DNA from 2 places in the Melaminivora sp. genome. Region 1 is predicted to be linked to the other one. Evidence: riboswitches for the same ligand, from Rfam matches in the RefSeq annotation. Region 1 holds a riboswitch; the other holds the start of a gene.

Region 1 (15,546 bases):
AGCTGATCGTGCGCAGCGTCGAGGACTCGATGGCGCGCGGCACCGTGCGCCTGGCCCGGCCGGACGAGCCGCGCAACGCGCACCAGTCGGTGACGCTGCTTGAAGCCATCGAGGAGCACCGCTTCGACGCGCTGATCGGCGGCGCGCGCCGCGACGAGGAAAAGGCGCGCGCCAAGGAGCGCATCTTTTCGCACCGCGACAGCTTCGGCCAGTGGGCTCCGAAGGCACAGCGGCCCGAGTTGTGGCAGCTGTTCAACACGCGCCTGGCGCCGGGCGAGCACTTTCGCGTCTTCCCCATCAGCAACTGGACGGAGCTGGACGTGTGGCAATACATCGAGCGCGAGGCCCTGGCCCTGCCGAGCCTGTACTACAGCCACCCGCGCCAGGTCGTCGAGCGCCGGGGCCTGCTGGTGCCCGTCACGCCGCTCACCCTGGCGCGCGAGGGCGAGCTGGTCGAGACGCGCGCCGTGCGCTTTCGCACTCTGGGCGACATCACCTGCACCTGCCCGGTGGAGAGCCGCGCGGCCAGCGCCGCCGAGATCGTGATCGAGACGCTGTCCGCCGAGGTCAGCGAGCGCGGCGCCACGCGCATGGACGACCAGACCAGCGACGCCTCGATGGAAAAGCGCAAGAAGGATGGGTATTTCTGATGAACACCGCAACTGTGAACACTATCGAAAACGTAGCTGCTCACGCTCTACAGGCGGGCGCAGGCGGCATATTGGATGCCCAACTTCCGCCCGCCAGCGGGCTCTCGCTCCTTCCCCCTCTGGGGGAAGGCGGGGATGGGGGCCAGCCTGCACAGCACGCCACGGCTGAACAACCAGGCGCCGCTGGTCCCCTCCCCGCCCTGCGCTTCATCACCTGCGGCAGCGTGGACGACGGCAAGAGCACGCTGATCGGCCGCCTGCTGGTGGACAGCCGCGCCGTGCTGTCCGACCAGCTGGCCGGCGTGTCGCGCTCGGGCGAGGCCGACCTGGCCCAGCTCACCGACGGCCTGGCCGCCGAGCGCGAGCAGGGCATCACCATCGACGTGGCCTGGCGCTACTTCGCCACGCCGGCGCGCAAGTTCATCATCGGCGACGCGCCGGGCCATGAACAGTACACGCGCAACATGGTCACCGCCGCCTCCCAGGCCGACTGCGCCATCGTGCTGGTGGACGCCACCAAGCTCGACTGGCAGAGCGACGCCCTGCAGCTCCTGCCCCAGACGCGCCGCCACGCCCTGCTGGCCCACCTGCTGCGCGTGCCCTCGCTGGTCCTTGCCGTCAACAAGCTGGACGCCGTGGCCGATCCGGCGCTGGCCTTCAAACATATCCGCGCTGCGCTGCTGCAGTTCGCCCAGGATGCCGGCATTGCCGTGACCGCCGTGCTGCCGATCTCCGCCCTCAAGGGCTGGAACGTGGCCGACCCGCACCCCGGCTGGTGCGGCCACGACGGCCCCAGCCTGCTGCAGCTGCTCGAACAGCTGCCCTGCACGCCGGCGGATAGCCAGCTGCCCCTGGCCCTGCCGGTGCAGTGGGTGGAGAAAACCGCCGCCGCCTCGGCCGATACACAGCGCGGCCGGCGCGTGTTCTGGGGCCGCGTGGCCGCCGGCAGCGTGGCGCCGGGCACGCAGGTGCAGGTTTTCCCGAGCGGCCAGCAGGCGCAGGTGGCCCAGGTGCTGGATCACGCGCGCCGCCCAGCAGGTAGGGTCCAGGCCGCCACGGGAGCCAGCGCCGGCATCGTGCTCGACCGCGAGGTGGACGTCTCGCGGGGCGACTGGATCGTCGCCGCGCCCCTGCCACCCCAGCAGGCCGGCACCACTGCCGACAACTGGGACAGCCCAGCCCCTGCCGCCGCCAGCCCCTGGCCGGGCCAGCGCGAGCTGCAGGCCACCGTCGCCTGGCTGGACGACGAGCCCCTCACCGCTGGGCGCGTGTACTGGGCGCTGCATGGCCACCGCTGGGTCAAGGCGCGCGTGCGCCGCGTGGCGCATCGGCTGAACATCCACACGCTGGCCCAGGAGGCCGCCGAGCAACTCGAACCCAACGCCATCGGTCTGGTCGAGCTGCAGCTGCAGGAACCCATCCCCGCCGCGCCCTTTGCCCGCGCGCGCGTGCCCGGCTCGCTGATCCTGGTGGACACGGCCAGCCACCGCACGGCAGGGGCGGTGCTGGTGCGCTGAGGCGCCAGCCCGCCCCTTGCTTGATACGCATCAAGACAACCAGCTTCGGGGCATGGCCTCGCGCCTGCCCTGGGGATGGCTGCAGCCTAAAATTGCGGGCTATCCCGAATACCAAAACCCTGCGAGACGAGAAATGACTCACGTTGTCACCGACAACTGCATCAAGTGCAAATACACCGATTGCGTGGACGTGTGCCCGGTGGACTGCTTCCGCGAAGGTCCCAACTTCCTGGTGATCGACCCCGACGAGTGCATCGACTGCGCCGTGTGCATCCCCGAGTGCCCGGCCAACGCCATCTTCGCCGAGGAAGACCTGCCGGCCGATCAGCTGCCCTACATCAAGATCAACGCCGACCTGACCCCGAAGTTCAAGAGCATCACCAAGCGCAAGGGTGCCCTGCCGGATGCCGACGAGTGGAACGGCAAGGAAGACAAGCTCAAGTACCTGGAAAAGTGGTGATCGACCGCCCTGGCGGGCGGCCCGGCCTGCCTGCCTGATCCCACCCTCGCCTCGCCCCTCTCGCGTGCCCGCCGACCTCCTCCCCCGTCCACCGACCCCCCTGAGCACCGATGCCGTGGTCATCGGCGCCGGCCCGGTGGGCCTGTTCCAGGTCTTCCAGCTGGGTCTGCAGGGCCTGCGGGCGCACGTCGTCGATGCGCTGCCCCACCTCGGCGGCCAGTGCGCCGAGCTGTACGGCGACAAGCCCATCTACGACATTCCCGGCATCCAGGTCTGCACCGGCCATGGGCTGGTGCAGCGCCTGCGCGCGCAGGTGGAGCCGTTCGACCCCACCTTCCACCTCGGCCAGCCGGTGGACACGCTGCAGGCGCTGCCGGAGGGCGGCTTCCTGGTCGGCACGGTCCCGGGCACGCAGCTGCAGGCGCGCGCCGTCTTCATCGCCAGCGGCATGGGCGCCTTCACGCCGCGCACGCTCAAGCTACCCGGCCTGCCGGCGCATGAGGGCCGCCAGGTGCAATACCACTGGGACGGCACGGCCAGCCTGGCCGGGCGGCAGGTCGTGGTGCACGGCGGCGACGAGCCTGCGGTGCAGCAGGCCATCGACTGCGCCACCGCGCCCGAGGCGCTGCGGCCCGCGCGCGTCACGCTGCAGCATCGGCGTGATGTGTTCGATGCGGCGCCGGCCCTGCTCGATGCATTGCAGGCGCTGCGCGCTGCCGGTCGCATCCAGGTCGCCATCGGCGTGCCGGGCGGCATCGTGGAGGAAGAAGGCCGCCTCGCGGCCCTGGAGCTGACCACGCCTGAGGGCGCCTCCCTGCGCCTGCCGGTGGATCTGCTGCTCGTGCGCCTGGGGCTGGTGCCACGCCTGGGACCCGTGGCCGACTGGGGCCTGCAGCTCGAGCGCAAGCAGCTCGTCGTGGACACCGCCACCTTCTGCACCAACGTGCCCGGCATCCACGCCGTGGGCGACGCCATCACCTACCCCGGCAAGCGCAGGCTGATCCTGAGTGGCTTCCACGAGGCCACACTGGCGGCCTTCGGTGCGGCCGAATGGCTGGCCGGGCGCAAATTGCCGCTGGAGTACACAACCAGCAGTGAGCGGCTGCAGGGGTTGCTGGGTGTGGGCTCAGCGGCGCGGGAGTGAGCCTTTCCTGCGGATTTTCACGGGCCCGTCGTCATCGACTGCTGAATTCACGCAGGGCCCTGGGCGCGCAGCCATTCCGCCTGCGCATCCGTCATGCGGGTCTGCCATCCAGGCCCCGTGGCCTTGAAACCGGCCAATACCGAGTCTGGAACGCGCAGCGAGATGGCGGTCTTGCTCTCTCCTGCCACAGGCCGCCCACGCTTGCGCGCGATCAACTCACCAATGTGCATCGGTAGAATCCGGCCCGCGCCACGACGTGGCGCAACGCTGGGGGTGTCCTGGCCGACAAAGCCAGGACTGAGATCACACCCTTTGAACCTGATGCGCCTGTCTGCGTTTTACTTAGACAGGCCCGAGATCATCCTCGCGCAGGGAAGCCAAGCTCCACCCATCTGCCACATCGGTGCAGCCCTGCTGCCTGCGCGGCGATGCGCCAGGGCCTGCGACCCATGCGCCTGGTCATTGGAGTAGCGCAAGCCATGAACCCACCCACCTCTTCGCCCGCAGGCACCGCCAGTGGCCCCGTCAACCAGGCCCTGTCGCCGGTGGCGCCGGGCGATCGCGTGTTTGCCTGGCACGACCATGCCTCGCTGTGGTTCAGCCTGGGGGTGGGCCTGCTGGTCATGCAGGTGGGCGCTTACCTGATGCCGGCGCTGTCGCCGCGCGAGGCGCTGCTGGCCATCGTCGCCGGTTCGCTGGTCGGCGCAGGCCTGCTGGGCTGGGTGGCAAAACTGGGCTGCGACAGCGGCCTGTCCAGCGCCGGGCTGATGCACGCCGTCTATGGCCGACGCTTTGCCGGTCTGCCCATCGTGCTGAACATCGTGCAGCTGGTCGGCTGGGGCACCTTCGAGCTGGTGGTCATGCGCGACTCGACCCTGGCGATTGCGCGCCAGTCGGGCGGCGCGGGCGCATTCATGGGCAGCGGCTGGACGCTGGCTGCCACGCTGCTCTGGGGCGGTGTGGTCGCTGCCCTCATCAGCGGCTCCATGGTGCAGCTGGTGCGGCGCATCATTGCGCGCGTGGCGCTGCCACTGGTGGTGCTGTCGCTGATCTGGCTGTCCTGGCAGTTCCTGGCGCTGGCGCAGGTGCAGGGCTTCGCCGCGCTGTGGAACCAGGCCGGCACAGGCGGGCTGGGCGTCATGGGTGCGCTCGATCTGGTGATCGCCATGCCGGTGTCCTGGCTGCCCCTGGTGGCCGACTACGCGCGGCACGGCAGGAGCGGGCGCACGGCGCTGTCCGGAACCTGGGCGGGCTATCTGCTGGCCAACGTCTGGTGCTACAGCCTGGGCGTGCTGGTCGCCCTGGTGCTGCCCAGCGCGGATCTGGTGACGGCACTGCTGCTGGCGCAGGGCGGCCTGATTGCGCTGTCACTGATCCTGATCGACGAGGTGGACAACGCCTATGGCGATGCGTACTCGGGCGCGGTCTCCGCGCACAGCCTGCTGCCGCGCTGGAGCATCCGCCAGCTCGGCATCGCGATTGCCGCGCTGTGCACGCTGCTGGCGCTGGTGCTGCCCATGCACAGCCTGGAGCCGTTCCTGCTGACGCTCAGCTCGGTCTTCGTGCCGCTGTTCGGCGTGGTGCTGGGCCGCCTGGGCGGCGGTGTGGCGGCGCAAGTCCGGCTGGACGCAGCGCCTGCCGTGCACGGGCCATCGGTGGCACTGTGGCTGGCGGGCATCGCCTTCTATCACCTGGCGCCCAAGGTGCTGCCTGGCATGGGCGCTGCATTGCCGACGCTCTTGCTGTGCCTGCTGCTGGCGCGCCTGACCCGCCCGCGCGCACCGGCGCCGGCCTGAAGACGGCCGCGGGCCGGGTGTCACCCGACTCCCGGGTCAGGTCGGCGGGCCGCCCCGCTCGATCAGCACCGCCCGGAAGTCGTTCACATTGGTCAGCGTGGGGCCGGTGACGACGGCGTCGCCCAGCGCGCCGAAGAAGCCGTGCCCATCGTTGTCGTCCAGGCTCTGGCGCGGGCTCAGCCCCAGGGCGAAGGCGCGCCCCAGGGTGTCCGGGCCGACGAGCGCGCCGGCGATCTCCTCCACGCCATCGACCCCGTCGGTGTCTCCCATCAGGGCGTGGATGCGCGCGTGCCCGCGCGTGGCGATCGCCAGCGACAGCAGGCATTCCACGTTGCGCCCGCCCCGGCCCTGGCCGCGCAGCGTTACGGTGGTCTCGCCTCCCGACAACAGCACGCAGGGCGGCTCGAACGGCCCACCGCGCCCGGCCGCCTGCAGCGCCAGCGCCGCCAGCACCTTGCCCACGTCGCGCGCCTCGCCCTCGATGGCGTCGCTCAGGATGTGTGCGGCGTAGCCGTGCTCGCGCGCCACGCGGGCGGCGGCCTCCAGGGCCTGCTGCGGCGCGGCGATGACGCGCGCCTCGCAACGCGCCAGGCGCGCATCGCCCGGCTTGACCGATTCGCCCGCGCCGCTGGCGAGCACCTCAAGCACCCGCTCGGGCAGGTCGAGGCGGTAGCGGCGCACGATGGCCAGCGCATCCGCGCAGGTGGTCGGATCGGCCACCGTGGGGCCGGAGGCGATGTCCACCGGGTCATCGCCCGGCACGTCCGACAGCAGCAGCGTGAGGACCCGCGCCGGGTGGCAGGCGGCCGCCAGGCGCCCCCCCTTGATGGCTGACAGGTGGCGCCGCACGGTGTTCATCTCGCCGATGCTGGCGCCGCTGGCCAGCAGCTGGCGGTTGACCTGCTGCTTGTCGGCCAGCGTCAACCCGGGCAGGGGCAGCGGCAGCAGCGCCGAGCCGCCGCCCGAGATCAGGCACAGCACGACGTCCTCCGGCGTGAGGCCCCCGATCCGCTCCAGCAGGCGCGCCGCTGCCCGCTCGCCCGCCGCGTCGGGTACGGGGTGGGCGGCCTCGACGATTTCGATGCGCTGGCACGGCACGGCGTAGCCGTAGCGTGTCACCACCAGGCCCGACAGCGGACCCGTGTAATGCTGCTCCACGGCCTGCGCCATGGCGGCCGAAGCCTTGCCAGCGCCGATCACCACCAGGCGGCCACGCACGTCCCCAGGGCGCGGCAGGTGCGGCGGCACGCACAGCGCCGGCTGGGCCGAGGCGATGGCTGCATCGAACAGGGCGCGCAGCAGCGAGGCGATGTCTTGGTACATGGATTCTTCGACCGATGGGTGGGAGGGTGCCGCGCCGCGGCGGGTGGTCACTGCCGCGCGAGCCGCTCGCGCCAGCCCAGGCCGTCCTCGGTGCGGCCGGCGGGGCGGTACTCGGCGCTGACCCAGCCGCTGTAGCCGATGCGGTCCAGGTGTTCGAACAGGAAGGCGTAGTGGATCTCGCCCGTGCCCGGCTCGTGGCGGCCCGGGTTGTCGGCGATCTGGATGTGGGCGATGTGTGCCAGGTGCTGCTGCAGCGTGGCGGCCAGCTCGCCCTCCATGCGCTGCGCGTGGTAGATGTCGTATTGCAGGGCCAGGTTGTCCGCGCCGACCTGCCCGATCAGCTCCAGGGCCTGCTGCGTGCGGCTGACGTGAAAGCCCGGAATGTCGAAGGTGTTGATGGGCTCGATCAGCAGCCGCAGGCCGTGCCGCGCCAGCTCGGCGCTGGCGTGGCGCAGGTTGTCCACCAGCACCTCGGTGGCATGCTGCGGCACCACGCCCCCCGGCGTCCTGCCCGCCAGGCAGTTGAGCTGCGGCACGCCCAGCGCCGTGGCGTACTCGATGGCGCGCGCCACGCCCTCGCGAAACTCCGCACGCCGCGCCGGGTCGCAGGCGATGCCGCGGTCGCCGGCGTCCCAGTCGCCGGCCGGCAGGTTGTGCAGCACCAGCTGCAGACCATGGCGGTCCAGCTGCTCGCGCAGGTCGGCAGCGCGCCACGCATACGGGAAGAGAAATTCCACCGCCTCGAACCCCGCCTTGCGGGCGGCTGCAAAGCGCTCTAGGAAGGGGTACTCGGTAAACAACAGGGTCAGGTTGGCGGCAAAGCGGGGCATGCCTGCAGCGTACTCCAGTTCCACCGAGGCGCCCGCGAGGCAAGGCGCGGCACATCGGCAGGAACTTCGCGCAAGCCCTTTGCCTCCACAGGGGCTGTTCATCCACCGACCGAAAGAGAAAGGACATCCCCTCGTGCCCCTGAACCCGACGCGCCTGCCCCGTCTGCCCCGTCTGCCCAGCCTCTCCCGCCGGCTGGCCTCCTGCGCCGCCGCCCTGGCCGTAGCCCTGCCGCTGTCCCTGTCCGTCGCCCATGCGGCCGACTTCGTGAGCATCAAGGGCCGGGTGGTGAATGTGCGCGAGAAACCCACGACCGGCTCCGACACGCTGTGGGAGCTGGCCTCGGGCTATCCGCTGCAGGTGAGCGCCCGCAGGGGCCAGTGGCTCAGGGTGCGCGACCACGAGGCGCCGCTGGGCTGGGTGTTCGCTCCGCTGACCAGCAAAGAGCCGCACCGCGTGGTCACCGCGCGCACCGCCAATCTGCGCGAGAAACCCGGCACCAGCAGCCGCGTGCTCGGCCGGCTCGAGCAGAACGAGATCGTGCGCACGCTGGGCGAGCGCGGCAGCTGGGCCCGGGTGCGCCGTGACGGCGGCCAGACCGGCTGGGTCGCCAAGCGGCTGACCTGGGGCTGGTGAACGCTCCCCGGAGCCTGCCCACGGTCTCTCAGCGCAACACCCGCTGGGCCACGGGCGCAAAGCCGTGGTTCAGCGGCCCCTGGCCCTGGCCCGTGCGCACCTGGGCACCGGCGGCGATGGCCCGCAGGATGTAGCCGCGCGCCAGCCGCACGGCCGAGGGCAGGCTCTCGCCCAGCGCCAGGTGGGCCGCGATGGCCGAGGACAGCGTGCAGCCCGTGCCGTGGCCGTTGGGCGTGGCGATGCGCGCCGCCTCCAGCCGCTCGTGCTCGCCGGGGCGGCAGGCCAGCAGATCGACCACGCGGTCGCCGGGCAGGTGCCCGCCCTTGACCAGCGCGGCGCGCGCGCCCAGCGCCAGCAGCGCGTCGGCCGCGTCACCCAGCTGTGCCTCGCTGTCGATGTTGCGCCCGAGCAGCCAGCCGGCCTCGTCCAGGTTGGGGGTCACCACCTCGGCCAGCGGAAACAGTTCGCGCACCAGCGCGTCCACCGTCTCCTCGGCAATCAGGCGGTCGCCGCTGGTGGCCACCATGACCGGGTCCAGCACCACGTGGGGCAGGCCATGGCGGCGGATCGCGGCGGCCACCTCGGCCACCACTTCGGGCGAGTGCAGCATGCCGATCTTGACCGCATCGACGCCGATATCCCCGGCCACGGCATCGATCTGCGCGCGCAGCATCCCGGGCGGAACGCCGTGGATGGCCGCCACGCCGCGCGTGTTTTGCGCGGTGATGGCGGTGATGGCCGTCATGCCGTAGCAGCCCAGGGCGGCGAAAGTCTTGAGATCGGCCTGGATGCCCGCGCCGCCGCCCGAATCGGAGCCGGCGATCGACAGCACGCGCGCGTAGCGTCCAGGGCCGTGCGGGGGTGTCTGCTGGTGTTCGTGCTTCATGGCAAAAATTATCCGGCATGGCCGCGCGGGCCTGCGCCACGTCAACATCAAGGTTGCAGGCGCTGTGCTGTAATCCGCGCTTCGAACGAAACAGGGGTGCCGCCGCCTTGCAAGCCCGCAGGCCACGGCTGAGAAATACCCTCCAACCCGATCCAGGTCATGCTGGCGTGGGGAGTTTTCGGCAGGTGTGGCACCGCCCGTTTTGTTCCCCTGGCCCGCACGGGCCGCAGGAACGCGATGCACACCCTTCCCCCCTCCCTCATCCCCTCCCTCATCCCCTCCCTCATCCCCTCCCTCGACACCCCCCGCGCCATTACCATCCTGGGCGCGGGTCTCATGGGCCGGCTGCTGGCCGTGCAGCTGGCGCGCGCCGGCCACCGGGTCGAAGTGCACGGCATCGGCGGCCCGGACGCCGAGGGCAGCGCCGCGCGCGTGGCCGCCGCCATGCTGGCGCCGCTGGCCGAGTCGGCCATCACCGAGCCGGGCGTGGTGCGCATGGGCCAGCACGGCCTGGCGCGCTGGCCCGAGCTGCTGGCGCAGCTGTCCAAGCCGGTGTTCTTTCAACAAGACGGCACGCTGATACTGTGGCACCGCCAGGACGCCGGGGACGCCGCCCGGCTGCAGCAGACCCTGGCGCGCACGCAGGGCGCCGTGGCCGGCCTGCCCGCCATGGAGACATTGGACGGCGCACGCCTGGCCGCGCTGGAGCCCGCCGTGGCCGGGCGCTTCCACCAGGGCCTGTACCTGCCCGGCGAAGGCCAGCTGGACAACCGCCAGCTGCTCGCCGCCCTGGCCGCCACCCTGCAGGAGCTGGGCGTTGCCGTGCACTGGCACAGCGCGCGCACCGCGCAGGATTTTCGGCCCGGTGAAGCGGGCCAGCCCGATCTGCTGCTGGACTGCCGGGGCCTGGGCGCGCGCGCGCAGTGGCGCGAGCTGCGCGGCGTGCGCGGCGAGGTCGTGCGCCTGCACGCGCCGGACGTGCACTTGCAGCGTCCGACGCGGCTGGTGCACCCGCGCTACCCGATCTACATCGCACCCAAGGAGGACGGCATCTTCGTCATCGGCGCCACCGAGATCGAGTCCGACGACCTCTCGCCCGCCAGCGTGCGCTCGACACTGGAGCTGCTGTCCGCCGCCTACGCCGTGCACCCCGGCTTTGCCGAGGCGCGCATTCTGGAGCTGGCCACACAGCTGCGCCCCACCCTGCCCGACAACCTGCCCGCCGTGCGCGTGCGAGAGCCGCGCGTGCTGGAGGTCAACGGCCTGTACCGCCACGGCTTCATGATCGCCCCGGCCCTGCTCGATGCGGTGCTGGAGCTGCTGCACACCGGACAATCGCCGCTGGCGCAGCGCTTCGAGCTGCGCGTGCAGCTTGCCCATCAACAGCCATGAACGTCCTGATCAACCAGACCCCCACCGAACTGCCCGCCGGCGCCACCGTGGCCGACGCCGTGGCACACCTGGCGCCGCGCCCGCCCTTTGCCGTGGCCGTGAACATGCAGTTCATCCCCAACACCCGCTACGCCGAGCAATCCCTGGCCGACGGCGACCAGGTGGAAATCATCGCGCCGGTGACCGGCGGCTAAAGCCAAGGCACATACCCTTCCATGACCGAACCCCAAGACATCGCCACCCCGTCGGCCGACGCCGACGCCCTGGTGCTCTACGGCCAGGCCTTCGAAAGCCGCCTGCTGCTGGGCACGGCGCGCTATCCCTCGCCCGCCGTGCTCGAAGCTGCTGTGCAGCGCGCCCGCCCGGCCATGCTGACCGCCTCGCTGCGCCGCCAGGGCGCGCAGCCAGGCAGCGGCGGCGAGGCATTCTGGGAACTGCTCAAGCGCCTGGGCGTGCCCGTCCTGCCCAACACCGCCGGCTGCTACAGCGCCGAGGAAGCCATCACCACCGCCCACATGGCGCGCGAGGTCTTCGGCACGCCGTGGATCAAGCTGGAGGTCATCGGCGACGACTACACGCTGCAGCCCGACATCTTCGGCCTGGTGCAGGCGGCCGAGCAGCTGATCCGCGAAGGCTTTCACGTCCTGCCCTACAGCACCGACGACCTGCTGGTCTGCCAGCGCCTGGTGGACGTGGGCTGCCAGGCCGTCATGCCCTGGGCGGCGCCGATCGGCACCGGGCGCGGCCCCATGAATCCCTATGCCCTGCAGCTGCTGCGCGAGCGGCTGGACGTGCCGCTCTTGGTCGATGCCGGCCTGGGGCTGCCCTCGCACGCCTGCCAGGTCATGGAATGGGGCTTTGACGGCGTGCTGCTGAACACGGCCGTGGCGCAGGCCAGCGACCCGGTCCTCATGGCCGGCGCCTTTGCCGATGCCGTGGCTGCCGGCCGGGCCGCCCGCCTGGGCGGCGCCATGCAGCCGCAGGCCAGCGCCCAGGCCAGCACGCCGGTGCTGGGCACGCCGTTCTGGCACCACGCGACATGAGCGCCCAACTCCCCGACAGCCCCGACAGCGGCGGCGCTGCCGCGCTGGCGCAGCGCATCCTGTCCGCGCACGCCGCCACGTTCACGGGCTTTGCGCCCGAACCGCCGCCCGCACCGACCAGCGACGACCCGGCCTACCGCGCCGCGCTGCTGGCCGCCAGCGCGCTGGGCTTCATCGCCCACGATGCCGAGGCCATCGCCCGCGCCTGGGCCGCGCAGACACAGCGCACCGGCCAGTTCGATGCCGCGCACTGGCCGGATGCGCCGCAGGACTTCGGTCTGACCGAACGCGACGACCAAGCCAGCGGCCCGGCCTTTGCCGAGTGCCCGCACCAGCTGGGCCTGTACGCCGTGCTGCCCGACGCCGCATGGGTCGGCCGCATGGCGCGCGCCGGCGTGCCCACGGTGCAGCTGCGCTTCAAGAGCGAGGACCGCGCGGCCATCGAGCGCGAAGTGCGCGCCGCCGTGGCCGCCGTGCAGGGCACGCAATCGCTGCTGTTCATCAACGACCACTGGCGCGCGGCGCTGGACGCCGGTGCCTACGGCGTGCACCTGGGCCAGGAAGACCTGGACGCCCTGCCCGCGACCGACCTTGCCACGCTGCGCGCATCGGGCGCACGCTTGGGGGTGAGCACGCATGGTTACGCCGAGATGCTGCGCGCCGCCCGCGCCCGGCCCAGCTACACCGCCCTGGGTGCGGTCTTTCCCACCACCCTGAAGAAAATGGCCACGGCCCCGCAGGGCCTGGCGCGCCTTGCCGCCTATGCGCGCCTCATGCGCGGCTATCCGCAGGTGGCCATCGGCGGCATAGACGAGGGGCAGTTCCCCGCCGTGCTGGCCACAGGCGTGGGATCGATCGCCGTGGTGCGCGCCCTGGTCGCCGCGCCCGACCCCGAGGCGGCAGCGGCGCGGCTGCTGCGGGCCATGCGGCAGCCTGGCGCTGCCTGACCCTGCCGGAGGCCGTACCGCCGGGCTGCGTCTCGAGATTCAGAGCCCGTCCCTGCAGGAGGGACTGGCCTGCCGGACAGGCACGGCAGACCAAGTCAAAACCAATAGCTGCAAGCCCTTGATTGGCAAGGGCCCAGGCCCGTTTTGACGTGGAAAACCTGCGACTCAGCTCCCCGCCACCTTCATGCGGTTCACCAGGATGGACCCGGTGGTCTTGGCGCCATAGTTGTAGGCGTCCGCCCCCACCGCCTCGATGCCCATGAACATGTCGCGCAGGTTGCCGGCGATAGTGATCTCGTGCACCGGGTAGGCGATTTCGCCGCCTTCGACCCAGAAGCCGCTGGCGCCGCGCGAGTAGTCGCCCGTCACGTAATTGACGCCCTGGCCCATCAGCTCGATCACGAACAGGCCGGTGCCGAGCTTGCGCAGCATGGCCTGCAGGTCGTCGCCGGGGCGGGTCAGGCGCGAGGCGAGCGCCAGGTTGTGCGAGCCGCCGGCGTTGCCCGTGGTCTTCATGCCCAGCTTGCGCGCCGAGTAGGTGGACAGGAAGTAGCCTTCCAGGCGCCCCGCCTCGACCACACGGCGCGGTGCCACGCGCACGCCCTCTTGGTCAAAGGGCGAGCTGCCCTTGCCACCGGCAAGGAAGGGGTCTTCCTCCACGTCCAGGTGGCTGGCCAGCACCTGCCGGCCGAGCGAGTCGAGCAGGAAGCTGCTCTTGCGGTACAGCGCACCGCCGCTGGTGGCCTGCACCAGCGCGCCCAGCAGGCCCGCGGCCAGCGGCGACTCGAACAGCACCGGGCACTCGCGCGTGCTGATCTTCCTGCTGCCCAGGCGCGACAGCGCGCGCTGGGCGGCGTAGCGGCCCACGGCCTCGGGCGAGGCAAGCGCCGCCGCGTCGCGCATCGAGCTGTACCAGGAGTCGCGCTGCATCTCGCCATTGCGCCCGGGCAGGCTGGCGATCGGCGCCACCGAGATGCTGTGGCGCGAGCTGGCGTAGCCGCCGCGAAAGCCGTGCGTGTGTGCGCTGAAGAAATGCGACTGCTGCGCCGACACGCCCGCGCCCTCGCTGTTGGTGATGCGCCGGTGCGTGCCAAAGGCCGCGGCCTCGCATTCGAGCGCCAGGCGCGCGGCCTCCTCGCTGCTCACCGCCCAGGGGTGGAACAGCTGCAGGTCGCGGTGCGTGTCCTGGGGGGCGATGTCGGCCTCGTCGGGCAGGCCGGCCGCCGGATCCTCGGCGGTGAAGCGGGCGATGTCGTAAGCCGCCTGCACCGTGCGCTCGATGGCCTGGCTGGAAAAGTCCGAGGTGCTGGCGTTGCCGCGCCGCTGCCCCACATAGACCGTGACGCCCAGCGACTTGTCGCGGTTGCGCTCCACCGTCTCCAGCTCGCCCTTGCGCACGCCCACCGACAGGCCGCAGCCCTCGGAGGCCTCGGCCCCCGCGTCGGTGGCGCCCAGCGCGCGGGCGTGCGCCAGGGCGTGGTCCACCAGGTCCTCAAAAAATGCGCGGGAGTATTGGAAGCCGGCCTGCGGCGCGGTGGACGATGGGGGGTGCGCAGCGGGGGCGGCGGCTGCGCGGCGGGCGCCTGGGCGGGTCTTCTGGTTCATAGCGCCGGCTATGATACTTGCCGCCCTGGCGCCTGCGCAGCCATCGCGCCCGGGCCCGAGCGCCCGCGCGGCGCGGCGCCTTTTTCGCCCCCACCACGCCCCCGCACCGATGCCACGCAAACCCAAAAAAGGCTATTTCGTGCGAGGCCAGTTCGTCGCCGAGGGCAGCGAGCTGGACCTCGAGCTGAAGGCCGAACTCAAGGGCACCACCGGTGCCACCAAGACCGAACTCAAGCGCGAGAGCGAAGCCCTGCAGTCGCTGGGCGCCGAGCTGCTGAACCTGCGCGGCGACCTGCTCATGCGGCTGGAGCTGCCCGACAAGCTGCACGAGGCGCTGGAGGAAGTGCAGCGCATCACCAATTTCGAGGGCCGGCGCCGGCAGATGCAGTACGTCGGCAAGCTCATGCGCACACTCGACGCAGAGCGCATCGCCGCCATCCACGCGGCGCTGCAGGAGCAGCGCAGCGGCAGCGCCCAGGAAAAGCTGCTGCTGCACCAGGCCGAGCACTGGCGCGAGCAGCTCGCCGCGCACGACCCCTGCCTGCAGGACTGGCTGGTGCAGTTCCCGCGCACCGACGTGCAGCAGCTGCGCGCGCTGATTCGCCAGGTCCGCAAGGAGGCGGCCGCCGAAACCGCTGCGCCGGCCGAAGACGGCCAGGCCGCGCGCAAGGGCCGCGCCTGGCGCGAGCTGTTCCAGTTCATCCGCGCGCACATGACCGAGGCGGCCGTCTATGGCGCCGAGGAGCAGCGCTCGCGCGATGCCTGAACCCGCCGAGGACACCATGACCACCGACCCGACCCCCGCCCTGCCCCCGCCCGAATTCGTCCGGATCGGCATTGTCTCCGTGAGCGACCGCGCCAGCAGCGGCGCCTATGAGGACAAGGGCCTGCCCGCGCTCAAGGACTGGCTCACGCGGGCGCTGCACAACCCCATCGAGTTCGAGGCGCGCCTGATCCCCGACGAGCCCCAGGCCATCGCGCAGGCGCTGATCGAGCTGGCCGACCAGGCGCACTGCAACCTGGTGCTGACCACCGGCGGCACCGGCCCCGCGCCGCGCGACGTGACGCCCGAAGCCACGCTGGCCGTGGGCGACCGCGAGATGCCCGGCTTTGGCGAGCAGATGCGCCAGATCGGCCTGCGTTTCGTGCCCACGGCCATCCTGTCGCGCCAGACGGCGGTGATCCGCGGCCAGTGCCTGATCATCAACCTGCCCGGCCAGCCCAAGTCGATCGCCGAGACGCTGGAGGGCCTCAAGGATGGGCAGAGCGGCGCGCAGCTCGTGCCCGGCATCTTTGCCGCCGTGCCCTACTGCATCGAC
Region 2 (15,546 bases), on a different contig from region 1:
GCGGGGCAACCCTTCGGGCAAGGCAGCAAAAGGCCGCAATCGTTGTTGCGCGCCTTGCCCAGGCCAACGGCATGGGCCGCAGCGCGCGCCTAGATTGCAACCTTTTGCTGCCTTGCGGACGCCACGAAAAGGCTCGGGACAGGCTCTATGAAACACGCCATCCGCCACATCCATTTCGTCGGCCTGGGCGGCTCGGGCATGTGCGGCATCGCCGAGGTGCTGCACAACCTGGGCTTTCGTGTGTCGGGCTCGGACTTGCAGGCCAGCGGCGTGCTCGAGCGCCTGGCCGCGCTGGGCATCGCCACGCACGTAGGCCATGCGGGCGCGCACATCGCCGGTGCCGACGTGGTCGTCACCTCCACCGCGGTGCAGGCGGACAACCCCGAGGTGCGCGCCGCGCGCGCGGCCGGCGTGCCCGTGGTGCCGCGCGCGCTGATGCTGGCCGAACTCATGCGCATGAAGCGCGGCATCGCGATTGCCGGCGCGCACGGCAAGACCACCACCACCAGCCTGGTGGCCAGCATCTTGGCCGAGGCCGGGCTGGACCCGACCTACGTCATCGGCGGGCGCCTCAACAGCGCCGGCAGCAATGCGCGCCTGGGGCAGGGCGACTACATCGTGGTCGAGGCCGACGAGTCGGACGCCTCGTTTCTGAACCTGCTGCCGGTGCTGGCGGTGGTCACCAACATCGACGCCGACCACATGGAGACCTACGGTCACGACTTCGGCCGCCTGCAGCAGGCCTTCGTGGACTTTTTGCACCGCATGCCGTTCTATGGCCGCGCCATCGTCTGCAGCGACGATGCGGCGGTGCGCGCCATCGCCCCGCGCGTCGCGCGCCCGCTCACGCGCTACGGCCTGGGCGAAGACGCCGACGTGCGCGCCAGCGGCGTACGCGCGGTGGGCACGCAGATGCATTTCTCCGTGCAGCGGCGCATCGGCGGCCAGGAGCTGCCCGCGCTCGACGTGGTGCTGAACCTGCCCGGCCTGCACAACGTGCAGAACGCGCTGGCGGCCATCGCCGTGGCGGCCGAGCTGCAGGTTCCCGACGGGCCGCTGCTGCGCGCGTTGGCGGGCTTCACCGGCGTGGGCCGGCGCTTCCAGAGCCACGGCGAGCTGCCGGCCGCGGGCGGCGGGCATTTCACGCTGATCGAGGACTACGGGCACCACCCGGTGGAGCTGGCCGCGACGCTGGCGGCCGCGCGCGGCGCCTGGCCGGGCAGGCGCATCGTGCTGGCCTTCCAGCCGCACCGCTACAGCCGCACGCGCGACTGCTTCGCCGACTTTGTGCGGGTGCTGTCGGGCGCCGACGCGCTGTTGCTGACCGAGGTCTATGCCGCGGGCGAGGCACCGATCGCCGGCGCTGATGGCCAGGCGCTGGCGCGCGCCGTGGGCGCGGCCGGGCGGCAGGCGGGCGAGCCGGTGTTCGTGGCCGACGTGGCCGCGCTGCCCGGGCGCATCGCCGCCCTGGCGCGCGGCGGCGACGTGGTGCTGTGCATGGGGGCGGGCTCCATCGGCGCGGTAGCCGCCCAGGTGGCACAATGGATTCAAAAACAAGAGCAAACTATCGAAGAAGGATGCGGGCTATGACCCAATTCGACCCCATGATCGAGCCTGCGGCACTGGGCAAGGTGGCGGTGCTGATGGGCGGCGCATCCAACGAGCGCGAGGTCTCGCTCATGTCCGGCGGCGGCGTGCTGCAGGCGCTGCGCGCGCGCGGCGTCGATGCCCACGCCTTCGACCCGGCCCAGGCCGGCCTGGACGAGCTCAAGAGCCATGGCTACGCGCGCTGCTTCATCGCCCTGCACGGCCGCCACGGCGAGGACGGCACGGTGCAGGGCGCGCTCGAGCTACTGGGCATTCCCTACACCGGGCCGGGCGTCATGGCCTCCAGCATCGCCATGGACAAGGTCATGACCAAGCGCATCTGGCGCGCCGAAGGCCTGCCTACCCCCGACTGGCGCCTGGTGGCCAGCGCCACCGAGACCGTCCAGGCCTTCCAGGCGCTGGGCGCACCCATGATCGTCAAGCCCTCGCGCGAGGGTTCCACGCTCGGCCTGACCAAGGTGACCACCCTTGGTCAGTGCGAGCAGGCCTATATGCTGGCCGCGCGCTACGACCCGGAGGTGCTGTGCGAGCAGTTCATCGACGGCATCGAGACCACCTGCCCGGTGCTGGGCCAGGGCCTGCTCGCCCAGGCGCTGCCGGTGATCCGCATCGAGGCGCCCGAGGGCAACTACGATTACCAGAATAAATACTTCACCGACGCGACGCAGTACCACTGCCCGAGCGGCCTGCCCGAGGACGAGGAGCGCGAGATCGGCCGCCTGGTGGTCGAGGCCTTCCGCACCCTGGGCTGCCGCGGCTGGGCGCGCGCCGACATCATGGTGCGCAGGAGCGACCGCAAGCCCTTCCTGCTGGAGATCAACACCTCGCCCGGCATGACGGGCCATTCGCTCGTGCCCATGTCGGCGCGCGCCGCCGGCGTGAGCTACGAGGAGCTGTGCCTGCGCATCCTGGCCGACGCCTCGCTCGACGCCCTACAGGGCCGGGCCCGCGCCTGAGACTCGGCACAGAGGACAACACCCCGTGAACGTCGCCGCCACCACGCTGCCCGCCCCGCTGGACGTCCGGCTGATGAACGCCACCGCCGCGGTGCTGTTCGTCGGCCTGGCGCTGGCCACGCTGTGGCTGTGTGGCGGCTGGCTGCTGCGCCAGCCCATGTTTTCGGTGGCGCGCATCGTCGTGCAGGGCGAGCTGCTGCACACCAGCGCCAGGAGCCTGCGTGCCAACGTTGCGCCGCAGCTGGTGGGCAACTTCCTCACCCTGGACCTGGAGGCCGCGCGCCACGCCTTCGAGCAGGTGCCGTGGGTGCGCAGCGCGCAGGTGCGCCGCGAGTTCCCGGGCGACCTGCGCGTGCTGCTGCAGGAGCACGACGTGGCCGCGCGCTGGGGCGAGGGCGGCGGCATGCTGGTCAACAGCCATGGCGAGGTGTTCGAGGCCGACGACGACGGGCTCGACCTGGAGGACCTGCCGCGCCTGCAGGGCCCGGCCGACCGCGCCGCCGAGCTGCTGGACATGGCGCGCCGCCTGGAGCCGGCGCTCGCGCCCCTGGGCTCGCCGCTGGACGCGCTCGAGCTTTCGGGCCAGGGCGGCTGGCGCGCCACGCTGGACAGCGGCGCGCTGCTGGAGCTGGGTGGCGGCACGCCGGCGCAGGTGCTCGAGCGCGTGCGCCGCCTCACCAACACATTGCCGCAGGTGGCCGAGGCGCAGGGCCGCACGGTGGCGGCGCTGGAGTCGGCGGACCTGCGCCATCCCAGCGGCTACGCGCTGCGCCTGCGCGGCGTGACCACCGTGAGCAGTGACACCGCGGCCCGGGCGCCTGCGGCGCGCGCGGCCGCACGCCCGGCGCCTCGCCGTGCACCGAACAAGAACCATTGAGGGCAAGGACTAGCGAAGCGATGGCAAGGGAATACAAGGACGTGGTCGTGGGGCTGGACATCGGCACCGCCAAGGTCATGGTCGTGGTGGCCGAGGTGCTGCCCGGTGGCGGGCTCAAGCTCGCCGGCCTGGGCGTGGCGCCTTCCAATGGCCTCAAGCGCGGCGTGGTGGTCAACATCGACGCCACGGTGCAGAGCATCCAGCAGGCGCTGAAAGAGGCCGAGCTGATGGCCGACTGCCGCATCCAGCGGGTCTATACCGGCATCACCGGCAGCCACATCCGCGGACTCAACTCCAGCGGCATGGTGGCCATCAAGGACCGTGAGGTCACGCCCGCCGACGTGGCGCGCGTGGTCGAGACGGCCAAGGCCATCAATATCTCCAGTGACCAGCGCCTCCTGCTGGTCGAGCCGCAGGAGTTCGTGATCGATGGGCAGGACGTGCGCGAGCCCATCGGCATGAGCGGCATCCGCCTGGAGGCCAAGATCCATATCGTCACCGGTGCGCAGAGCGCGGCCGAGAACATCATCAAGTGCGTGCGCCGCTGCGGGCTGGAGGTCGAGCAGCTGCTGCTCAACCCGTTGGCGTCCAGCCAGTCGGTGCTCACCGACGACGAGCGCGAGCTGGGCGTGGCGGTGGTGGACATCGGCGCCGGTGCCACCGATGTGGCCATCTTCACCGGCGGTGCCATCCGCCACACGGCCGTGATCCCGATCGCCGGCGACCTGATCACCAGCGACATCGCCATGGCGCTGAGGACGCCCACCAAGGACGCCGAGGACATCAAGGTCGAGAGCGGCTACGCCAAGCAGCTGCTGGCCGACCCCGAGGCGCAGGTCGAGGTGCCGGGCCTGGGCGACAGGAGCCCGCGCATGCTCTCGCGCCAGGCGCTGGCCGGGGTGATCGAGCCGCGCGTCGAAGAGATTTTTTCGCTGGTGCAGCAGGTCATCCGCGATTCGGGCTTCGAGGAGATGCTGTCCTCGGGAATCGTGCTCACCGGCGGCAGCGCCGTCATGCCGGGCATGGTGGAACTCGGCGAGGACATCTTCTTGAAGCCCGTGCGCCGGGGCGTGCCCAAGTATTCCGGGGCGCTGGCCGACATGATCGCCCAGCCGCGCGCGGCCACCGTCATGGGCCTGCTGGAAGAAGCCCGCCTGGCGCGCCTGCGCGGCTTCAAGGTCGCGGCCAAGAGCGGCTCGGTCAAGACGGCCTTCGGCCGCTTCAAGGATTTCATCGTGGGGAACTTCTGACCATGCGAACCACCCCCCAACACCGAAAACGCCGCCGTCTGCGATGCGACGGCGCACCGCCCGGCGGGGCCACGCGAGCCCACCCCCGCCACTACCCACCCCATCACGAAAAAGCCAGAGGAGCAGCAACATGAGCATCGAAATGATCGAAACCGAAGAATTCAACCAGGGCACCCTCATCAAGGTGATCGGCGTGGGCGGCGGCGGCGGCAACGCGGTCGCGCACATGATCGACCGCAGCGTGCAGGGCGTGGAGTTCGTCTGTGCCAACACCGATGCCCAGGCGCTGCTGCGCAGCACCGCGCACCGCACGGTGCAGCTGGGCAACAACGGTCTGGGCGCCGGCAGCAAGCCCGAGAAGGCGCGCGAGGCGGCCGAGGCTGCGTCCGAGGACATCCGCCAGGCGATCTCGGGCGCGCACATGCTGTTCATCACCGCCGGCATGGGTGGCGGCACCGGCACGGGCGCCGCGCCCGTGATCGCGCGCCTGGCCAAGGAGATGGGCATCCTCACCGTGGGCGTGGTCACCAAGCCCTTCGAGTGGGAAGGCAGCCGCAAGATGAAGAACGCGGAAGAGGGCCTGGCCGAGCTGGAGGCCAACGTGGACTCCCTCATCGTGGTGCTCAACGAGAAGCTGCTGGAGGTGCTGGGCGACGACGTGGGCCAGGAAGAGGCCTTCGCCCACGCCAACGACGTGCTCAAGAACGCCGTGGGCGGCATCGCCGAGATCATCAACGAGTACGGCCAGGTGAACGTCGACTTCGAGGACGTGCGCACCGTCATGGGCGAGCCCGGCAAGGCCATGATGGGCACGGCCACCGCCGCCGGCCCGGACCGCGCGCGCATCGCCGCCGAGCAGGCGATTGCCTGCCCGTTGCTGGAGGGCATCGATCTGTCGGGCGCGCGCGGCGTGCTGGTGCTGGTGACGGCCAGCAAGGGCAGCCTGAAGCTGTCGGAGTCGCGCCTGGCGATGAACACCATCAACGCCTACGCCTCGCCCGACGCCCACGTCATCTTCGGCGCGGCGTATGACGAGTCGCTCGGCGACGCCATCCGCGTCACGGTGATCGCCACCGGGCTGTCGCGCGCCAACGCCCGCCGCCAGAGCATGCAGGTGGTGCAGGGCAGCCTGCGCACCGGCACCGACAACGTGTCCTACCACATGCCCGGTGCCGGCAGCACCGTTCCGGGCGTGGCGGGCGTGGGCGCCGCGGCGTCGGCCGACTACAACAACATGGCCGTGCCCAGCGTCTGGCGCACCAACCGCACGCAGGCCACGGCGCGCGTGGACGCGCTGTCCTCGGGCGGCATGGACGAGCTGGAGATCCCGGCGTTCCTGCGCAAGCAGGCCGACTGAGCATCGCCCGGCGCCCCGGGCGGCGCCGTCGCCCGCTTCTGAGAACCCGCTGGCGCGAAGCCCGCGGGTTTTTTCATGGGCGCGGCGCGCCTTCCAGCCGGAACAGGGCCACCACCTGCGTGAGCTTGAGGGCCTGCTCGCGCAGGCTCTCGGCGGCGGCGGTCGACTCCTCGACCAGCGCGGAGTTCTGCTGCGTCATCTGGTCGAGCTGGTTCATGGCCGTGCTGACCTGGCCGATGCCCTGGCTCTGCTCGGAGGTGGCCGCGCCGATCTCGCCGATGATGTCCGTGACGCGCCGGACGCTGGCGACGATGTCGCCCATGGTCGCGCCGGCGTTGCCCACCAGCTGCGAGCCGCTTTCCACCTGCTGCACCGAGGCGCCGATCAGGGTCTTGATCTCCCGGGCGGCCTGGGCCGAGCGCTGGGCGAGCTGACGCACTTCGCCGGCCACCACGGCAAAGCCCCGGCCGGCGTCGCCGGCGCGCGCCGCCTCCACCGCGGCGTTCAGCGCCAGGATGTTGGTCTGGAAGGCGATGCCATCGATCACGCCGGTGATGTCGCTGATCCTGCGGCTGCCTTCGTTGATCTCCTGCATGGTGTCCACCACCTGCGCGACCACCTCGCCACCGCGCGCGGCGACCTGGGCGGCCGAGCCGGCCAGCTGGTTGGCCAACTGTGCCGATTCAGACGTCTGGCGCACGGTGCTGGAGAGCTCTTCCATGCTGCTGGCCGTGGCCTGCAGGTTGCTCGCCGTGTCCTCGGTGCGGTGTGCCAGGTCGTTGTTGCCCTGGGCGATCTCGGCGGCGGCCGTGGCGATGCCATCCGAGGCCGAGCGCACCTCGGACACCAGGCGGCGCAGCGAGGCCACCATGTGCGCGAGCCCGTCCAGCAGCGAGCCTTTCGGGCTGTCGGGCATGGGCGTGTCCAGCCGGCCCTGCGCCACTTCGGCCATGACCGCCATGGCCTGCGAGGGGTCGCCGCCGATCTGGCGCAGCACCGAGCGCAGCACCACCCAGCCCACGGCCGCCACCAGCAGCATGACGGCCGCCACCAGCGCCAGGTCCTTGAACAGCGCCTGGCGCACGGCGGCGTCCACGTCGTCCATGTACAGGCCCGAGCCCACGAACCAGTTCCAGCCGTCCACGCGCATGGCGTATTGCAGCTTGGGCACCAGCGCCTGCTGGCCCGGGCGTGGGAACATGGCCGGCACGAACACCCGCCCGTCGCGGCTCGCGGCGAGAGCCTCGTTGATCTGGCGCAGCAGGTCCATGCCCGTGCCGTCCTTGAGCTTGCCCGTCATGTCCCGGCCTTCCCACTCGGGCTTGATGGGGTGCATCACGCCGCGGCTGTCCAGCGTCCAGATGTAGAAATACTCGGTGCGCCCGTCCGGGCCGCCGTAACGCGAGGCGCGCACCGCCTCCCGGGCGGCGTTCTGTGCGTCCTGCACCGGCATGGCGCCGCTGTCGGCGCGTGCCTTGTAGGATGCGACGATGCTGTGCGCAGACTGCACGGCCGTGGCCAGCACGTCGCGGCGGGCCTCGATGATCAGGCGGCGCTCCTGCACGAGCGCCAGGGCGGCCATCGTCACCAGCGCCAGCAGGGCGGTGGCGAGCATCCAGAGAATCTTGGCCTTGAAGCTGAGTCGGTTCATGGGAAAGGGCAGGCAGAGAGCGGGGCCTGGTGGGCCGGATGGGGCATGCCGGCGTCCGCACGAGAGTGATCGCGCGGCAGCGATGCCCGGCGTTCTATCGGCGTCATAGAGGAATTCTGAAGAGGGGATGGCCGGCGCCCGCCTAAAATCGTCCGATGCTCCAGCAACGCACCCTCAAGACCCTCACGCGCGCCGTGGGCGTGGGCCTGCACAGCGGCCAGCGGGTGGAGCTGACGCTGCGCCCGGCGGCGCCCGACACGGGCATCGTCTTTCGCCGCGTGGACCTGCCCGAGCCGGTGGACATCCCCATCCGTGCCGAGTCGGTGGTGGACACCCGCATGGCCTCCACCATTGGCGCGGGCAGCGCCAAGGTGCACACCGTCGAGCACCTGATGTCGGCCTGTGCCGGACTCGGTGTGGACAACCTCTACGTGGACATCACCGCCGAGGAGGTTCCCATCCTCGACGGCTCCTCGGCCTCCTTCGTCTTCCTGCTGCAGAGCGCGGGGATCGAACTGCAGAACGCGCCCAGGCGCTTCATCCGGGTGAAGCGGCCCGTGGAAGTGCGCGAGGGCGAGGGCGCGAGCCTCAAGTGGGCGCGGCTTGCGCCCTACCATGGCTTCAAGCTGCGTTTCGAGATCGATTTCGCCCATCCGGCGGTGGACTCGACCGGCCAGAGCGTCGAGTTCGACCTGGGGGAAGGCAACTACGCCCGCGACATCGCCCGCGCACGCACCTTCGGCTTCACCAAGGACGTGGAGATGCTGCGCGCCAGCGGCCGCGCGCTTGGCGGCGGGCTGGACAACGCCATCGTCATGGACGACTACAAGGTGCTCAACGCCGATGGCCTGCGCTACGACGCCGAGTTCGCGCGCCACAAGATCCTGGACGCCATGGGCGACCTGTACCTGGTGGGCCGGCCGCTGCTGGCCGCCTACAGCGCCCACCGCTCGGGCCACGCCATGAACAACCTGCTGCTGCGCGAGCTGCTGGCCCAGGAGGACGCCTGGGAGCTGGTCACCTTCGAGAGCGAGCGGCAGGCGCCGGCGGGCTTCGCCCAGCCCGTGCGCGCCTGGTGAGCGGCAGGGCATGCTGGTCTTTCGCGCGGCGGTCTTCTTCCTGCTGCTGGTGGCGGCCGTGAGCTTTGCCTTCTTCGCCGTCACTGGGCAGGCGCGCTATCGGCGCCTTGGAACGGTGGTGCTCAAGTGGACGCTGATCGCCGCGTTCCTGTTCTTCGCAGTGCTGATCCTCGAGCGCATCCTCTGAACGCGGGGCATCCGGCCCGAAGCCCTGGTGATGCGGACGCGCCCTATACTCGCCTGCGCTCCGGGGTGCACGAACGACAGGCGTGCTGAGATGGCGGACCCGACCGCCAAAACCGCGAACTTGATCTGGTTAGTACCAGCGTAAGAAGAGCTGCAGCAGGAAGGCCAGGGTGCGTGCGCGCGCCGGCGGGTGCACAGGCACCCGTCCCTCTCTTGCCGATTGCGGAGCATTTCCTTCACCACGAACCGGAGTGCCTGCCATGAACGCCCCCGCCGATTTCTCCCACCTGCTGGCCCGCGCGCGCGAGTCCTTTCCCGCCTCGACCAAATCCTTCATCACTGGCAGTCGCGCCGACCTGCGCGTGCCAGTGCGCGACATCCGGCTCACCAACGACGAGGTGGTCAGCGTCTATGACACCTCCGGCCCCTACACCGACCCGGCCGCCAGCATCGACGTGCGCCGTGGCCTGGCCAGCGTGCGCGGCGTCTGGATTGCCGAGCGCGGCGACACCGAGGCCTATGAGGGGCGCAAGCCCCTGGCGCTGGACGATGGGCAAAAGAGCGAGGACGCCGCTCGCCTGGCCGCCCTGCGCGCCGAGGCAGCCGCGCTGCAGCGCCAGCCGCACCGCGCCCGAAGCGGTGGCAACGTCACCCAGATGCACTACGCCCGCCGCGGCATCATCACGCCGGAGATGGAATACGTCGCGCTGCGCGAGAACGGCCGGCGCGAGTGGATGGCGCAGTACCTGCAGGACGCCGCACGCGAGCAGCGCCTGGCCGGCAACCCCATGGGCGCGAGCATTCCGCAAGTCATCACGCCCGAGTTCGTGCGCGATGAGGTGGCGCGCGGCCGCGCCATCATCCCGGCCAATATCAACCACCCGGAGGTCGAGCCCATGGCCATCGGGCGCAACTTCAAGGTCAAGATCAACGCCAACATCGGCAATTCGGCCGTGACGTCGAGCATCGAGGAGGAGGTGGAAAAGCTGGTCTGGGCGATCCGCTGGGGCGCGGACAACGTGATGGACCTGTCCACCGGCAAGAACATCCACACCACGCGCGACTGGATCATTCGCAACTCGCCCGTGCCGATCGGCACCGTGCCCATCTACCAGGCGCTGGAGAAGGTGGGCGGCATCGCCGAGGACCTGACTTGGGAGATCTTCCGCGACACGCTCATCGAACAGGCCGAGCAGGGCGTGGACTATTTCACCATCCACGCCGGCGTGCGCCTGGCCTTCATTCAGCTGACCGCGCAGCGGCGCACCGGCATCGTCTCGCGCGGCGGCTCCATCATGGCCAAGTGGTGCATGGCGCACCACCGGGAGAGCTTCCTGTACGAGCACTTCGAGGACATCTGCGACATCATGAAGTCGTATGACGTGAGCTTCTCGCTGGGCGACGGGCTGCGTCCGGGCTGCGCCTCGGACGCCAACGACGAGGCGCAGTTTGCCGAGCTGCACACCCTGGGCGAACTCACGCAAATCGCCTGGAAGCACGATGTGCAGACCATGATCGAAGGCCCCGGCCACGTGCCCATGCACCTGATCGCCGCCAACATGGCCGAGCAGCTCAAGACCTGCCACGAGGCGCCGTTCTACACCCTGGGGCCGCTCACCATCGACATTGCCCCCGGCTACGACCACATCGCCTCGGCCATCGGCGCGGCCATGATCGGCTGGATGGGCACGGCCATGCTGTGCTATGTGACCCCGAAGGAACACCTGGGCCTGCCCGACCGCGACGACGTCAAGCAGGGCATCATTGCCTACAAGATCGCCGCGCACGCCGCTGACGTTGCCAAAGGCCACCCGGGGGCACGTGCGCGCGACGACGCGCTGAGCCAGGCGCGCTTCGACTTCCGCTGGCAGGACCAGTTCAACCTGGGGCTGGACCCGGACACGGCGCGTGAATTCCACGACGAGACGCTGCCCAAGGACGCTGCCAAGGTGGCGCACTTTTGCAGCATGTGCGGCCCGAAGTTCTGCTCGATGAAGATCACCCAGGAGGTGCGCGAGTTCGCGCAGCAGGGGCTGCAGGCCAAGGCCGAGGAGTTCAACCGCGCGGGCGGGGGGTTCTACATTCCCATCACCAGCGAGGGCACGCCGCGAGGCTGACCGCCCCGTGAATACCCTCGGCAGGACGGCCTGGCAGCCCTCCTATAGTTGCCCGGATCCGGCACCACAAGTGCCGGGCTCCAGACTTCCTGCCGAGGTGAACCATGACACTGCCGGGCCGCTCTTCCTTGCGCGCGCGACTCTACTTTGCCACCGCCTTCTCGCTGCTTCTGCTGGTGGCGATCGGCCTCCTGGGCTATCTCGCGCTCGATGGCGCGCGGGCCACGGTGCAGGGCCTGTTTGCGCAGCAGGTGCATGCGCTCACGGCCATGGCCGAGCTGCGCACCGACCTGGCCCAGCTGCGGCGGCTGGAAAAGGACATCATCATCAACTTCAACAATTCGGCCGAGGTCGAGGAACTGCGCGGCGCCTGGGCGCAGCAGCTGGCGCGGGTGCGCGATGGCCTGCAAAGGGCGCGCCCGGCCGAAGGCGCTGACTCGCAGGCGACCTTCGTCGCCGGCCTGGAGCAGGCGCAGGCCGAACTGGGCCGCTACGTCGAGGGCATCGTCCCGATCTTCGAGCAGATCGAGCGTGCCCAGGTGGACGGTGCTGGCGCCGGCGCCTACGCCGAGCGCCTCAAGGCCTCCATGGAGGCAGCCGACGGCGCGCTGGCCGGGCTGTCGGGCCAGGCACGCGAGCGCATGGACGAGGCGCGCGAGCGGCTGGATGCACGGTCGGCGACCATGGCCCTTCTGATCGCTGCCGCAGTGGTGTTGGCGCTGCTCGTCCTGCTGCCGCTCACGCTGCTGACCGTGCGCTCGGTCACGGGTGGATTGCTGCAGGCGCGCGCCCTGGCCGAACGCATTGCCGCGGGCGACCTGTCACGGCAGGTGCAAGCCACCCGCAGCGACGAGGTGGGTCTGCTGATCGGGGCCATGGGCGGCATGCAGCAGGCCCTGCAGGCTCTGGTAGGGCAGGTGCAGCAAGCCGCAGGCGGCATCTCTTCGGCCAGTTCGGAGATCGCCCTGGGCAACCAGGACCTGAGCCAGCGCACCGAGCAAGCTGCGGCCAGCCTGCAGCAGACCGCCTCTTCCATGGAAGTGCTGACGGGCACGGTGCAGCAAAGCGCAGGGTCTGCACATGCGGCAAGCCGGCTGGCCGCTTCTGCCGCCGAAGTGGCCGAGCGCGGCGGCACCGTGGTGGCGCAGGTGGTGCACACCATGGGGGAGATCTCCGAGAGTTCGCGGCGCATCGGCGACATCACGGGCGTCATCGATTCCATCGCCTTCCAGACCAACATCCTGGCGCTCAACGCCGCCGTGGAGGCGGCGCGTGCCGGAGATTCGGGCCGGGGCTTTGCCGTGGTGGCCAGCGAGGTGCGCAGCCTGGCGCAACGCAGTGCCGAGGCGGCGCGAGAGATTCGGCAGCTGATCGACGCATCGGCCGAACGGGTTGCAGGTGGCTCGCGCCTGGTGGGCGAGGCGGGCGAGACCATGACGCAGATCGTCGAGGGTGTGCGCCAGGTCGCGGCCATCGTGGCCGAAATCACCGAAGGCGCCACGCTGCAGAGCGACAACATCGGCCAGATCAATCAGTCGGTCGCGCACCTGGACCGGATGACGCAGCAGAACGCGGCGCTGGTGGAGGAGTCGGCTGCGGCTTCGTCGTCGCTCAACGAGCAGGCGCGGCAGCTCGCGCAATCCGCGGCGCGGTTTCAGCTCGGCGAGGTGGGCGTCCGCGGGCCGGGAACGTGGGGCGCGGCAGCAGACGGCAGCGCCCCGCCTGCTGGCGTCGCAGCGGGTGCCCTGCTTCCGCCCACGCTGGTTGCAGGCTGAAGCAGGGCGGCGGATCAGAGCCTTGTCAGAAGCTCACGGCCATGGCCGGCACGTCGATGCGCACGATCGGGCGGGACAGCGCCGAGACCGTGGCGCGGGCGAATTGCTGCGCCCACTGCGGGTCCTGGAAGTGGCGCGTGCCGGCCGCCTGGGCCACCACCAGCACCTTGTCGGCCAGCAGCACCTTGCCGCTGGCGCGCAGCGGCTCGCACTCCAGGCGATGGAACTCGTCGTCGAGCCAACGGCGCGCCTGCTCCAGGTCCAGGGGTTCGCTGCCTTGCAGATCCAGGCGCAGTTCCTCGCCGGGGCTCAGGGTGATCAGGACTTCGCTGTGCATGGTGTTTCCGGGGTTTTCAGAAGGAGGAAAGGGCCCGGCCGGAGGGTGCTGCGCCCTGCCGGCCGGGGCTGTGGGCGAGCTTACACCGCGCCGCGGCGCCGGGCGCGCACCGCCTCGGCCAGCTCGGCCAGGCAGGCGGCCGAGTCGTCCCAGCCCAGGCAGGCGTCAGTGATGCTCTGGCCGTAGGCCAGCGCGTCGGGCCGGTCTTGGCCGGGCGTGAACTTCTGCGCGCCGCCCTGCAGGTGGCTCTCGACCATGACGCCGAAGACGCTCCGGGAGCCCGCGGCGATCTGCGCGGCGATGTCGCGCGCCACATCGCGCTGGCGCTCGTGCTGCTTGCTGCTGTTGGCGTGGCTGCAGTCCACCATCAGCGACGGGTGCAGGCCGGCGGCCTCCAGATCCTTGCAGGCAGCGGCCACGCTGGCTGCGTCATAGTTGGGCGCCTTGCCGCCGCGCAGGATGACGTGGCAGTCCTGGTTGCCCTTGGTGTGAACGATGGCCACCTGGCCGTTCTTGTGCACCGACAGGAAATGGTGGCCGCGGCCGGCCGACTGGATGGCGTCGGTGGCGATGCGGATGTTGCCGTCCGTGCCGTTCTTGAAGCCGATGGGCGCGGAGATGCCCGAGGCCAGTTCGCGGTGTACCTGGCTTTCCGTGGTGCGCGCGCCGATGGCGCCCCAGCTGATCAGGTCGCCGATGTACTGCGGGCTGATCACGTCCAGGAATTCGCTGCCCGCCGGCACGCCCAGGCGGTTGATGTCGATGAGCAGCTGGCGGGCGATGCGCAGGCCCTCGTCGATGCGGTAGCTGCCGTCCAGGTAGGGGTCGTTGATCAGGCCCTTCCAGCCCACCGTGGTGCGGGGCTTTTCGAAATACACGCGCATGACGATCTCCAGTTCGTCCTGGTACTGCGTGCGCACGGCCTGCAGGCGGCGGGCGTATTCGAGGGCCGCCTCGGGGTTGTGGATGGAGCAGGGCCCGATCACGACCAGCAGACGATCGTCCTCGCCAGCCATGATCCGGCCGATGTTGCGGCGCGTGTCGGCGATCAGGGTCTCCACCCGGGAGCCCCGGATGGGGAAGAAGCGGATCAGATGGTCGGGAGGCGGAAGCACGGTGATGTCCTGGATGCGTTGGTCGTCGGTCTGGCTGGTGCGGTCGTCGACGTTGCGATACCAGGTCTCGGCGCTGGCAGGGATGCGTGCGTTCATGGCTGTCTCTCCGGTGGATGGGTGGGATGGTGGAAAACGGGGAACAAAAAAACCGCCGGGCTGCTGGCAGCTTCGGCGGTTTTTCAGGGAGGGTTTTCGTGTGGCTCGGGGTGCGCGCGTACCTCTCTCATCCGCCTGGGACAGAGAACCAAAAGTAAAACCAGAAGGAGGAATACGCGCGGGGAGCGGACATGCGGGGCAATGTAGCACGCTTTGACGCACTGCAGCATGGGGCGGCGTTGCCCCCTGGCCACAGGGCTTTCACGCTGGCGCAGGCGCTCACGCCGTGCCGCCGACGGTCAGGCCTTCGATGCGCATGGTGGGCTGGCCCACGCCCACGGGAACGCTCTGGCCTTCCTTGCCGCAGGTGCCCACGCCGCTGTCGAGCTGCATGTCGTTGCCGATCATGGTCACCTTCTTGAGCGACTCGGGGCCGCTGCCGATCAGCGTCGCGCCCTTGACCGGATAGAGGATCTTGCCGTTTTCCACCCAGAAGGCCTCGCTGGCCGAGAACACGAACTTGCCGCTGGTGATGTCCACCTGGCCGCCACCGAAGTTGGTGGCGTAAAGGCCGCGCTTGATGCTGGCAACAATCTCCTGCGGGTCCCTGTCGCCGCCCAGCATGTAGGTGTTGGTCATGCGCGGCATGGGCAGGTGGGCGTAGCTCTCGCGCCGGCCGTTGCCCGTGGGGGCGACCCCCATCAGGCGTGCGTTCAGGCTGTCCTGGATGTAGCCCTTCAGGATGCCGTCCTCGATCAGCACGTTCTTCTGTGTGGCGTGGCCCTCGTCATCCACGTTGAGCGAGCCGCGCCGCTCGGCCATGGTGCCGTCGTCGAGCACCGTCACGCCCCGGGCTGCCACGCGCTCGCCGATGCGGCCGCTGAAGGCGCTGGAGCCCTTGCGGTTGAAGTCGCCCTCCAGGCCGTGGCCCACGGCTTCGTGCAGCAGCACGCCGGGCCAGCCCGGGCCGAGCACGACGGTCATCTCGCCGGCCGGTGCCGGGCGCGCGTCCAGGTTGGTGAGCGCCGCCTGCACTGCCTCCTGGGCGTACTGCGCGATCTGCTCGTCGCTGAAGTAGGCTAGGCCAAAACGCCCGCCGCCGCCGGACGAGCCCACCTCGCGCCGACCGTCCTGTTCGGCGA

The links. A riboswitch is a leader RNA that binds a small molecule or an ion and turns the genes downstream of it on or off. The one in region 1 is predicted to bind thiamine pyrophosphate.
Region 2: linked by a shared signal. The riboswitch ahead of thiC (phosphomethylpyrimidine synthase ThiC) and the one ahead of RT051_RS07215 (FAD-dependent oxidoreductase) in region 1 are both predicted to bind thiamine pyrophosphate.

Annotation. Positions count from the first base shown of each region.
Region 1 is NZ_DAMCAM010000024.1:15,349-30,894, forward strand. It holds gene cysD (sulfate adenylyltransferase subunit CysD) at 1-650, shown strand, start outside; gene RT051_RS07170 (GTP-binding protein) at 851-2,167, shown strand; gene fdxA (ferredoxin FdxA) at 2,301-2,627, shown strand; gene RT051_RS07180 (NAD(P)/FAD-dependent oxidoreductase) at 2,692-3,771, shown strand; gene RT051_RS07185 (BrnA antitoxin family protein) at 3,819-4,001, opposite strand; gene RT051_RS07190 (cytosine permease) at 4,251-5,567, shown strand; gene RT051_RS07195 (glycerate kinase) at 5,604-6,890, opposite strand; gene hyi (hydroxypyruvate isomerase) at 6,938-7,720, opposite strand; gene RT051_RS07205 (SH3 domain-containing protein) at 7,914-8,354, shown strand; gene thiD (bifunctional hydroxymethylpyrimidine kinase/phosphomethylpyrimidine kinase) at 8,383-9,240, opposite strand; TPP riboswitch at 9,323-9,431, shown strand; gene RT051_RS07215 (FAD-dependent oxidoreductase) at 9,577-10,632, shown strand; gene thiS (sulfur carrier protein ThiS) at 10,629-10,826, shown strand; gene RT051_RS07225 (thiazole synthase) at 10,848-11,675, shown strand; gene RT051_RS07230 (thiamine phosphate synthase) at 11,672-12,622, shown strand; gene pmbA (metalloprotease PmbA) at 12,788-14,227, opposite strand; gene yjgA (ribosome biogenesis factor YjgA) at 14,337-14,993, shown strand; gene mog (molybdopterin adenylyltransferase) at 15,010-15,546, shown strand, end outside.
Region 2 is NZ_DAMCAM010000001.1:1,161-16,706, forward strand. It holds gene murC (UDP-N-acetylmuramate--L-alanine ligase) at 148-1,590, shown strand; gene RT051_RS00015 (D-alanine--D-alanine ligase) at 1,587-2,564, shown strand; gene RT051_RS00020 (cell division protein FtsQ/DivIB) at 2,638-3,441, shown strand; gene ftsA (cell division protein FtsA) at 3,462-4,691, shown strand; gene ftsZ (cell division protein FtsZ) at 4,822-6,048, shown strand; gene RT051_RS00035 (methyl-accepting chemotaxis protein) at 6,122-7,699, opposite strand; gene lpxC (UDP-3-O-acyl-N-acetylglucosamine deacetylase) at 7,855-8,778, shown strand; gene RT051_RS00045 (hypothetical protein) at 8,789-8,965, shown strand; TPP riboswitch at 9,017-9,129, shown strand; gene thiC (phosphomethylpyrimidine synthase ThiC) at 9,225-11,081, shown strand; gene RT051_RS00055 (methyl-accepting chemotaxis protein) at 11,186-12,856, shown strand; gene RT051_RS00060 (hypothetical protein) at 12,882-13,193, opposite strand; gene RT051_RS00065 (3-deoxy-7-phosphoheptulonate synthase) at 13,274-14,404, opposite strand; gene tldD (metalloprotease TldD) at 14,684-15,546, opposite strand, start outside.